Regions from separate parts of the Leuconostoc sp. C5 genome, predicted to be linked through region 3. Evidence: riboswitches for the same ligand, from Rfam matches in the RefSeq annotation. Region 3 holds a riboswitch; each other region holds the start of a gene.
What was found. A riboswitch is a leader RNA that binds a small molecule or an ion and turns the genes downstream of it on or off. The one in region 3 is predicted to bind FMN.
Positions count from the first base shown of each region.

Region 1: linked by a shared signal. The riboswitch ahead of RHP56_RS06230 (ECF transporter S component) and the one ahead of ribD (bifunctional diaminohydroxyphosphoribosylaminopyrimidine deaminase/5-amino-6-(5-phosphoribosylamino)uracil reductase RibD) in region 3 are both predicted to bind FMN.
Region 2: linked by a shared signal. The riboswitch ahead of RHP56_RS10265 (ImmA/IrrE family metallo-endopeptidase) and the one ahead of ribD (bifunctional diaminohydroxyphosphoribosylaminopyrimidine deaminase/5-amino-6-(5-phosphoribosylamino)uracil reductase RibD) in region 3 are both predicted to bind FMN.

Region 1 is NZ_CP134351.1:1,226,151-1,229,431, reverse strand. It holds gene scpB (SMC-Scp complex subunit ScpB) at 1-514, shown strand, start outside; gene RHP56_RS06235 (pseudouridine synthase) at 507-1,256, shown strand; FMN riboswitch at 1,285-1,421, shown strand; gene RHP56_RS06230 (ECF transporter S component) at 1,520-2,110, shown strand; gene RHP56_RS06225 (hypothetical protein) at 2,184-2,741, shown strand; gene cmk ((d)CMP kinase) at 2,756-3,281, shown strand, end outside.
Region 2 is NZ_CP134352.1:6,552-9,832, reverse strand. It holds gene RHP56_RS10270 (multicopper oxidase family protein) at 1-760, opposite strand, end outside; FMN riboswitch at 1,038-1,181, shown strand; gene RHP56_RS10265 (ImmA/IrrE family metallo-endopeptidase) at 1,479-1,796, shown strand; gene RHP56_RS10260 (ParA family protein) at 3,019-3,281, shown strand, end outside.
Region 3 is NZ_CP134351.1:807,553-810,833, forward strand. It holds gene RHP56_RS04060 (cation transporter) at 1-259, shown strand, start outside; gene RHP56_RS04065 (dimethylarginine dimethylaminohydrolase family protein) at 279-1,238, shown strand; FMN riboswitch at 1,360-1,497, shown strand; gene ribD (bifunctional diaminohydroxyphosphoribosylaminopyrimidine deaminase/5-amino-6-(5-phosphoribosylamino)uracil reductase RibD) at 1,621-2,655, shown strand; gene RHP56_RS04075 (riboflavin synthase) at 2,655-3,245, shown strand; gene RHP56_RS04080 (bifunctional 3,4-dihydroxy-2-butanone-4-phosphate synthase/GTP cyclohydrolase II) at 3,248-3,281, shown strand, end outside.

The DNA.
Region 1 (3,281 bases), 420 kb from region 3:
ATTTGATCGTTCAGCAATACAAGGATTGCTTGAAGAACTTGTGTTAAAGTATGATACTGATTTAAGTAGTGCATTACAAATTCGTAAAAGTGACGATGTGTATCGCCTAGTGACTAAACCGGAACTTGGTGGCACAGTAAAACAGTATTTTGATTCACCTGTAAATGCAACATTATCGCAAGCACAACTCGAAACACTAGTTATTGTCGCTTATAAGCAACCAATTACACGTGTTGAAATTGATACAATTCGTGGTGTGCAATCCTCAGGAACTTTACAGAAGCTAGCATTACGGCAACTAGTCCACGAAGTTGGCAGAAAAGACGAACCAGGACGTCCCATCATGTTTGGTACCACCGATGAATTTTTGGACTATTTTGGTTTGAAAAGTATTGAAGAATTACCTCTGTTACCTGATTTTAATATGTTAGATTTAAGTGATGATATTGATGGCGAACTATTTACGAGTGCATTTGATGTACATCAATCAGAAAGTGAAAAAGAAAATGTCTGAAGAAGCACAGAGACTGCAAAAAATTATTGCCCAAGCGGGTCTAGCGTCCCGACGGGGCGCAGAAGAATTGATCATCAATGGGCGTGTCCAAGTTAATGGGCAAACTGTTACCGAATTAGGTACGAAAGTTACTGCAAATGATAAAGTACAGGTCGACGGTGCGCCAATTGAAGGGCGTGAGAAGTTAGTTTATTACCTGTTAAATAAGCCTCGTGGAGTTGTGACAACCAATGATGATGAAAAAGGTCGTCGTACGGTATTGGATATTTTAGAGGATGTGGATCAACGTGTTTATCCAGTTGGCCGTCTAGATTATGATACAACTGGTGTTTTGTTATTAACAAATGATGGTGTAGTGGCTAATCAATTAATGCATCCTAAAACTAAAGTCGATAAGACTTATGTTGCAAAGGTTGAAGGCATTGCAACCGAAGAAAAGCTAGCTCCTTTGAAACGTGGAGTGGTCCTAAAAGGACGTAAAACTGCGCCAGCTCGTGTTTCCATTGAAAGAATTGAGCCGACAAAAAGAACAAGTATGGTCCGTCTAACTATTCATGAAGGCCGTAATCATCAGGTCAAAAACATGCTCGCAAAGGTTGGCCTACCAGTGCAAAAGCTTAAGCGTGAGCAGTATGCCTTTTTTGATGTCACTGGTCTACAGCCGGGCGAGTATCGTAAATTAACAAGCGTAGAGATCAAACGCTTAAAGGCACAAGATTACAAATTGTTGCGTCGTAAGTAACACCGTGATACAATAAAATCAAATTTAATAATAACTTCAGGGTCGGGTGTAAGTCCCAACCGGCGGTGAGACATGAATTTTCATGGTAAGCCCGCGACCTGCTTTTGCAGCTGATCTGGTCAAAATCCAGAGCCGACCGTAAAGTCGGGTATAAAGAAGTCTAAAAAAGAAAGTGAAAGCTGCATTTTTTGTTGTACCCTGACAAAATCTGTGGTTTTTTGTTTGCATCTACTGGTGAGGTGAGCAAACAAGAGGAAAGAATTATGTCAATTATTCCTGTAACGCGAGTGCAACGTACTACATTAATTGCAATACTAAGCGCTATTTCATTTGGTTTGATGCTGTTTCCCCAAGTGCCAATCATTCCTAGTGCCGATTTTTTGAAACTAGATTTTTCAATCGTACCAGTTGTCATTGGCTTATATTGGTTAAATTATTCTGCTTCACTGTGGGTCATTTTAATTCGTACCTTGCTAAAGTTAATTTTGGCAAATGAGGGGGTTAACACTTATTTAGGACTACCGGTTAATTTACTGGTTGTTTTGGCCTTTATCACAGTCTTAAAAATTACAATGCCCAACCTTGAGCAGTATAGTAATTGGCAAAAAAAAATCCTGCCGTTAATAAGCAGCACGTTTGTCATGACAATTGTTGCGATTGTCATCAATTGGTTTGTAGCTATACCTTTGTATGCGAGGTTTGCTAATTTCGACATTGCTAAATTCATTGGTTTAAAAAACTATTTTATCGGTATGGTATTACCGTTCAATCTTATCGAGGGTATTATATGGTTTGTCGTGAGTATGATCATATTAAGGGCAATACAGCCGCTCCAGAGAAGGTTTCATTCTTAACAAAACATTATGAGCAAAGTCGGTGTTGGTGTGGTAAAATTTTATGTGAACCAATAAAATGGAGGTCGTTTCTATGAACGATTTTGACCCAAACAACATGAGCCGCTCAAAGCGGCCCAAAAAAGATAAACTCGAACCAAAATTTTCCCGAAAGTCAGATTCAAAATCCCCAAATAAAGGATTTCGTGTTCTGCTTGTTGTATTAGCGCTTGCAGTTATATCTTTTGTACCTGTGTATGGCATGATTGCTAATCAAAAATCATCAAAGCCACAAACGGCTGTTTCTTCAAGTACAAAGCGTTCATCAACTACTAAATCTACGTCTTCTGAGTCTTCTGAATCATCATCTTCCGAGTCAAGTGCATCAAGTTCTTCTGAAGAAGAATCAGTAAGTAGCAGTGAAGCTGCTTCAAGTGAGGAATCTGCTAGTTCATCTTCTACTGAGACGGCTGAATCAAGTTCAGCATCAAGTAGTTCCACAACCACTACTGCAGTTTTGGGTGCTAGTCAAACGTTGTATAATTTTGCAGTTACACACGGGATGACAACTAGCCAAGTTATTGCATTAAATCCAGGGTTAACAGTTGATAATTACACACAGTATGCTGGTACTGCACTAAACATTCAGTAAGAGGACTTTTTATTATTATGACGAATTTTCAAGTTGCCATTGATGGCCCAGCTTCTGCCGGTAAGTCTACTATTGCCAAAATTTTAGCAACAAAGCTAAATTATGTGTATGTTGACACAGGTGCAATGTACAGAACAATAACTTTAGCTGCAAAAAAGAACGGCATTGCTTATAATGATGAAGAAAAAATAAAAAACTTATTGTCACAAACGGAAATACGCTTTGAACCTAGTACACCAGTTCAACGTGTATTTTTGAATGATACCGATGTCACGGAGGAAATTCGTTCCGCTGAAGTGACAAACAATGTGTCTGTAGTGGCTTCCTTTGCGGATGTACGTTCTAATTTAGTCAATCGTCAACGTGAAATAGCTAATAACAACAGTGTGATTATGGACGGCCGCGATATCGGCACAACTGTGTTACCAGAAGCAGATGTCAAAATTTTTCTTGTAGCAAGTGTTGATGAACGTGCCCAACGACGTTATAAAGAAAATGTTGCTAAAGGGATGACTACTGATCTCGAAACATTGAAGCGCG
Region 2 (3,281 bases), on a different replicon from region 3:
AAAAATGCAAACGCCATTCCCGACGGTTAGCACCATTTAAAAAACGTAACCTTATTTTTTGCGTTGTGACATCGAAGTATGGGTTGACTGTTCCATTGATAACAGCCGTGGGACCTGCAACACCATCAGGATCATAATCGGCACGATAATCAAACTGATTATCTTTGTGAAAATGTCTATCTTGTAAAATAATTGGAATATCATCTACTCCATAATTTCTTGGTATTGATAATTGAGATTCATGCTCATCTTGAACAATAACCATTGTAGCTAATCCTTGCCACACCTGTTCTGCTGTGGATGGACACGGGTGAGCATGCAACCATAATGTCGCAGCGGGCTGATTCAACGTAAAATTAATATGTTTGATTTCCCCTGGGTAAACAGGCGCGTGACAACCCCCATCAACATAAGGGCCACTAACATCAGCTCCATGCCAATGAAAAGTAGTTAATTCTGGCAGGTCATTCTTCAAAGTGATATGATTTTTTTGACCGCGGTGAAATATAATAGTCTTACCTAAAAAATTAGCATTATAACCCCATGTCTGTGTCTTTTCCCCTGGCAATATTTGCGATTTCCCTGATTTTGCAGTGACGGTATAGTAGATATCATTGTTAGACTCTCTATCTGCTTTTAAAATAGGTGGTATATTTAAAGGCATTTCCGGGGCATTATTTACTATGAGAGGTACATATCCGCCATCATGTAGATCAAAAGCTGGCTCATCAAAGAAATATTTTTTATTGGACTGTTCCATTTTAATTTTCCTCTATATTTTTAGTAGTGTACTTACTGAAAATTGAAATTACAAGATATGAATGATCACTCCTCATCTCAAATTCTAGCACTTTTTAGTAATTATGAATAATATTAGCATTCTGAAGAGTGTAATTATCTTAACTATTTAATCATGTTACGCTCATAGTCGATATATTGAAGAATTAAGTGATTTAATTTGACTCTAACCGTTGTTTACAAAAGAAGTTAATATTTGACAAAATAAGATTTTAACGTTAGCATTAACTTTATTAATAAATAATCTTCGGGGCAGGGTGTAATTCCCGACCGACGGTAATCGTATTATTAAATGCGTAAGTCCGTGACCTATGTAATTTTACATAGCTGACACAGTGAAAATCTGTGACCGACAGTTAAAGTCTGGATGGGAGAAGATTTAAAAATAACTAGTTTTTGAGCGCATAATTTGCGCCTTTTGCTGGCTTTTTTAAATTAATCTAAAAAATAGACCCCGATGTGCTTTTAAGCATATCGGGGTTTTTGTTCCCGAACAGAATAATTCAATTCGAGTAAAGTTTGAATGACAGTGCGTTCTTGAGATGATAAACTAGTCATGAGTCGCAGTTCCTTTATGGTTGTTTTAGACAATTACCATTAAAGGCGCTGCGGCTTTTTTATTCAAGTGTTCGGTTTAATTTTACAATCTACCTTTAACAATTATCAACAAATATTTATCCATGGTCTATTATAATGATACTTCAATTGCAAGCAGACAACATTTTACAATTCTGCACGAATTATCACACATTCAACTACACAGTAATACAAAAAACGAAACCTATTCATCTTTAATTATAGGCAATGATTATTCAGCAGAAGATACAATCAAAGAACAAGAAGCCAATACATTAGCTAGTCAACTTTTAATCAATGATAATGCTTTGAATCAATACATAAATAATGGTTTTAAATTTAATCAAACCTGCAAAGAATTTGAAATCAGCCATGAAGCCTTAAAAAATCGTATAAAAACTATCTCAAATACTACTACATGAAAAATAATATAGATTGTTGTGAAGAAGATAAAATCATTCAAAATCCATTCATATATGCCAACAGCATAACAACAAAATATATGGATGATCAAAAAATATATCTTAAATCATTCTAAAAATCTGCCACCAAACACGGAAACCGCGCAACAGCCAACCGCCACCACAACAGTTAAGCTCGCCCGTGGTTATTATTATGATTGTGGCTTTTTTTTATTGTCTTTAAATCTAAATCAATAGAGAAAACTAAAGGAAATTGTTGACACAAGCAAGTCACAAATGCTTGATTGAGAGTGAGGGAAGTTTAGAGCCGAAGATAGTTTTTCCCTTGTTTTTAGGAAGAAAAAAACTTTAATCAAACAAACACTTGACCGATCGTTCAGTCGTCCGTCACCTTATCCATACAAGCTTTGGTTTTACCCACTTGCTTTAATCAATTAATTAGTCATTGAACCAATAAAAAAACGCCCTTATTGGCGCTGTATCACTATACTTATTCTCTTTGTCACGATACAGCTTAATTACAAGCTCTGTGTCCTTGAACACCGTTTTACCTGCCGAGCCGTTAATGGTCGCTCTCACCCTACTACACGCCCAGTATGGATTGTTTGTGTAGCACCCACATATTTTTGTACAGTAGTGTCTGGGAAAATGGCACTTGTCTATTTTTTCGTATACCTGATATAGCATTTTGGCTCTACCTAGTTGCAAGAAACACAACTACCCCCTACCTGTCATATCAACCATACCCCTTAAAGTGTTTGGCTTCACTCTTTTTGAAATCACCCACATTTACAACACAAAGGGTGTGTTGTATAATATAACTACATTAATCAAATACAAAAGATGTATGTAGCTATCAAGAATTGGCGTTCTTGGTGGCTTTTCTTTATGCAAAAATTTATTTTTGGTAATTAAAAATAATCTTTAAATCTATACCGTTGATATTAAATGTTTTGAAATTTATTGTCAACAACCACTTTTGAATTTGTAGTATTTTTTTGCATACTTTTTGTAGTAAAATAGTATTATAGTAATATAGTAATGTAGTACAGTAGTACTATAGTGTTAAGTAAAACTTTAAATATTGATTAACAAGCGTTTACTACACATACTTTATGTAGTACAATAGTATAATAGAAATATAGTCAAATAGTCAAATAGTCAAATAGTCAAATAGTAATGTTTTTAAAAATAACTTAATTTCTTGAGGAGATAAATATTTATGACTACAAAATTGTTATTTGGAAACTTTAAAGGTGGAGTTGGTAAGACTACCAATTCAGTAATGGTAGCATACGAATTGGCCAAAAAGGGATACAAGACTTTAGTATGTGACTTAGATCCACAAGCAAATTCAACACAATTATTACGTAGAACATACGGACTTCAAAACGGTATAGAATTACCAATTGAAAACACCATGATGGTTGCACTTCAAGAAAATACTATAAAAAATTCGTTAGTTGAAATAATGGACAATTTATA
Region 3 (3,281 bases):
TGAAATCTGTGGCGGCCGGTTAATTGATGAAAACATTCAGAATGAATTTGAAGCATGCCTTAGAAAACACTTTGGAAAAGAAGTCATATTAACTGGCTGTCATATTTATAAAACGGGCATGTATTTTTCAGTTAAGGTGATGATTGATGTTGTCGATGACGAAATTGGGACAGTATTGTTACGTGATAAAAAAGTCCGTATTTTAGAAGAACTTAAAGCATGTTATGAGTTTGTACATTTAGAGTTTGTGTATGCTTAAAAGAAAAAGGGGAAATCAAATGAAAATCAATGTTTATAACGAATATGATCCATTAAAAGAAGTCATTATTGGGGATGCAACAAAGCTATATTTTCCAGATACGCATGAAATAGAGCAGGAAGAACATACTGCAAAATGGAAACAATTTATGACAAAACATATTTATACTCTTTTGCGAGGTAAAAAAGTTCCGAGTTTCCTTGCTAAAAAATTTCAACGAGAATTAGCAGAATTCCAACGAATTTTGGAAACACATGGTGTCAAGGTACACCATGTTGATTCGGTAACCCCAACAAAGCTAGATCCCTATGGAATGGGGCAAATGTATGCACGAGATAGTGCTATGAGCGTTGGAGAACATTTTATTGAAGGAAATGTTCAAATTGAAATGCGAAAAATTGAACGACGTGGGTATCAAAGAATTGTTGCAGCTATTAACAATAAGAATCAGGTGCACACGTTAAATCAAAAGGATAAAATATATCTGGAGGGTGGTGACGTTATCGTTAACTATCCTTATGTATTCGTCGGCATTGGTAAATATGCTAGTAATGAAGCTGGTGCAAAATGGCTACAAAGTATTTTAGACAAGGATTTTGAGAATGAGATTGTCGATAGACCGTGGAAAGTAGTACCAGTGTATTTGAATGATGATGCAATTTTGCACTTGGATTGTTGTATGACCATTATTGGTCCAAAAACTGCTATTATCCATAAACCTGTCTTAAAAGACTTACCGAAAGAACTGGTCGATTATAAATTTATTGATATTGATGCAAAAACCAGAAAAGAGATGGGTGGGAATGTTTTAGTTATTGGGCCTAAAAAAGTTATTGTGCAAAAAAGACATACAGCGTTGCAAGAGGCTTTAAAAAATGAAGGTTATACGGTCATCCCTATCGTGTTTACATGGCATTCACTATTAGACGGTGCACTAAGATGTGCATCATGCCCGTTAGTGAGAGAAAAAAATGAGTAAAAAGGGTGTTTAGGGCGACTTTTTACTTTTTTGCTGTCTACAGAATAAGAATTAAAAAGCGTAAAAAATATTTTTGATTGACATTGTAGAATTCTAATGATAAATTAGTTTTGTTAAATAAATTAATCTTCGGGGCAGGGTGTAATTCCCGACCGACGGTGATGGTGAATAACCTCAGTCCGTGACCCGCGATATTTTCGCGGTTGACACAGTGAAATTCTGTGACCGACAGTTAAAGTCTGGATGGGAGAAGATTTGAAATAGTTTAGACGATGCTTTTTTTATATTGTCTAGGTTTTTTGAATTAATCTAAACTACTATAAACCCGATGTGTATTTTTAACGCATCGGGTTTTTTGTCCTGAAAAATTCAGGAGGTAAGTATGAATGATTTAACATGGATGAAGCTCGCTGCAGATGAGGCAATTCGAGCAATGCCGTATCAAACTTTTGAAAATCCTAGGGTTGGTGCAGTAATTGTTAAAGATGGTCAGGTTATCGCGACAGGATATCATGAAAAGTTTGGTGAAGCGCATGCTGAAATAAATGCTTTTAATCGTGTCAAAAACAAGACCGACATTTTAGGTGCTACGCTTTATGTCACTTTGGAGCCGTGTTCCACGCAGGGGAAAGTAGGCTCTTGTGCAGTTCAAATTCAAAATTGGGGACTGAAGCGTGTGGTTGTTGGTAGCATTGATCCGAATCCGTCAACAAATGGAACAGGAATTAAAATGCTAAGATCAGCTGGTATCACTGTCGATGTTTTGAATACAGTTGAAAATAAAGAGATCAACCCTGCATTTCATTATTTTTATACCACACGACTACCATATGTTCAGTTGAAACTTGCCATGTCTCAAAACGGATTTGTTGCTGAAAAATTTGGAAAACGAAAAAAACTGACTGATGAGCTAGCTGATGCTGATGTACACCGAGAGCGTGCAACTAGAAGTGCAATAATGATTGGCAGCGAGACCATGATCACAGATCAACCAATGTTAACTGTACGGCACATCAATATCAGTCATAAACAACCATTGAGAGTTGTTATTGATCGTCGTGGACGGTTGCAAAATACGAACTTTGATTTTTCAAATAATTGGCTGATATATACGGAAAATGTTCTATTTTCAAAACAGCATTCTTATGTCAAATTAATGTCTGGTGCGCTTAAAGATATATTAATAGATTTAGCCAAACAAAATATTCAATCTGTGATGGTTGAAGGCGGACCAAGTTTGATTCACTCATTTTTGAAAGAAAACTTGTGGCAAGAAATGCTAATTTATACAACAGATAAAGTATTATCTAAAGATAGTCTGAAAGGAATATCTGTTAGCCAAAAGCCTAAAAATGAAGTGCAAGTTGGCAATGCTGTCAAAAAAGTCTATATCAATCATCAAGGGGGAACGCAATAATGTTTACAGGTATTACACAAGAAGTTGGTCGTTTAATAAGCATTTATCAGCGTAATGACAAAGAAATGCGCTTAAAAATTGCTGCATCCGAGGACTATTTTTCTGATAGCAGAGTAGGCGATAGCATTATGGTTGATGGCGTTTGTTTAACAATTAATCAGCTAGAATCAAATTATGCTGAATTCGATATTATGGTACCGACTTTTGAAACGACCATTGTTAAATTCTATCAAGTTGGGCAAAAAGTAAACTTGGAGAAAGCACTTTTAGTTTCCAACCGATTTGATGGTCACTTTGTTCTAGGTCATGTAGATCAGACAGCTGAAGTAGTCAAAAAAGAGTACAGTGAAGAAACCACATTGTTAACTTTTAAATTAGCAGACCGTCAACAAATAAATCAAATCGTCAATAAAGGTTCAGTTACTATTTCAGGTGTGAGCCTAACCATTGTTCAAGCGAGAGAAGATGTATTTCAAGTTGGTCTAATACCACTTACATTAACCAAGACAACTTTGGGATTATTGCATGAACGAGATTTGGTAAATGTTGAAACCGATATTTTGGCGAAATATTTAATGAAAGGAAAGTAATAATGACAAGTACTACAGAAAAAGTTAAAACAGCAG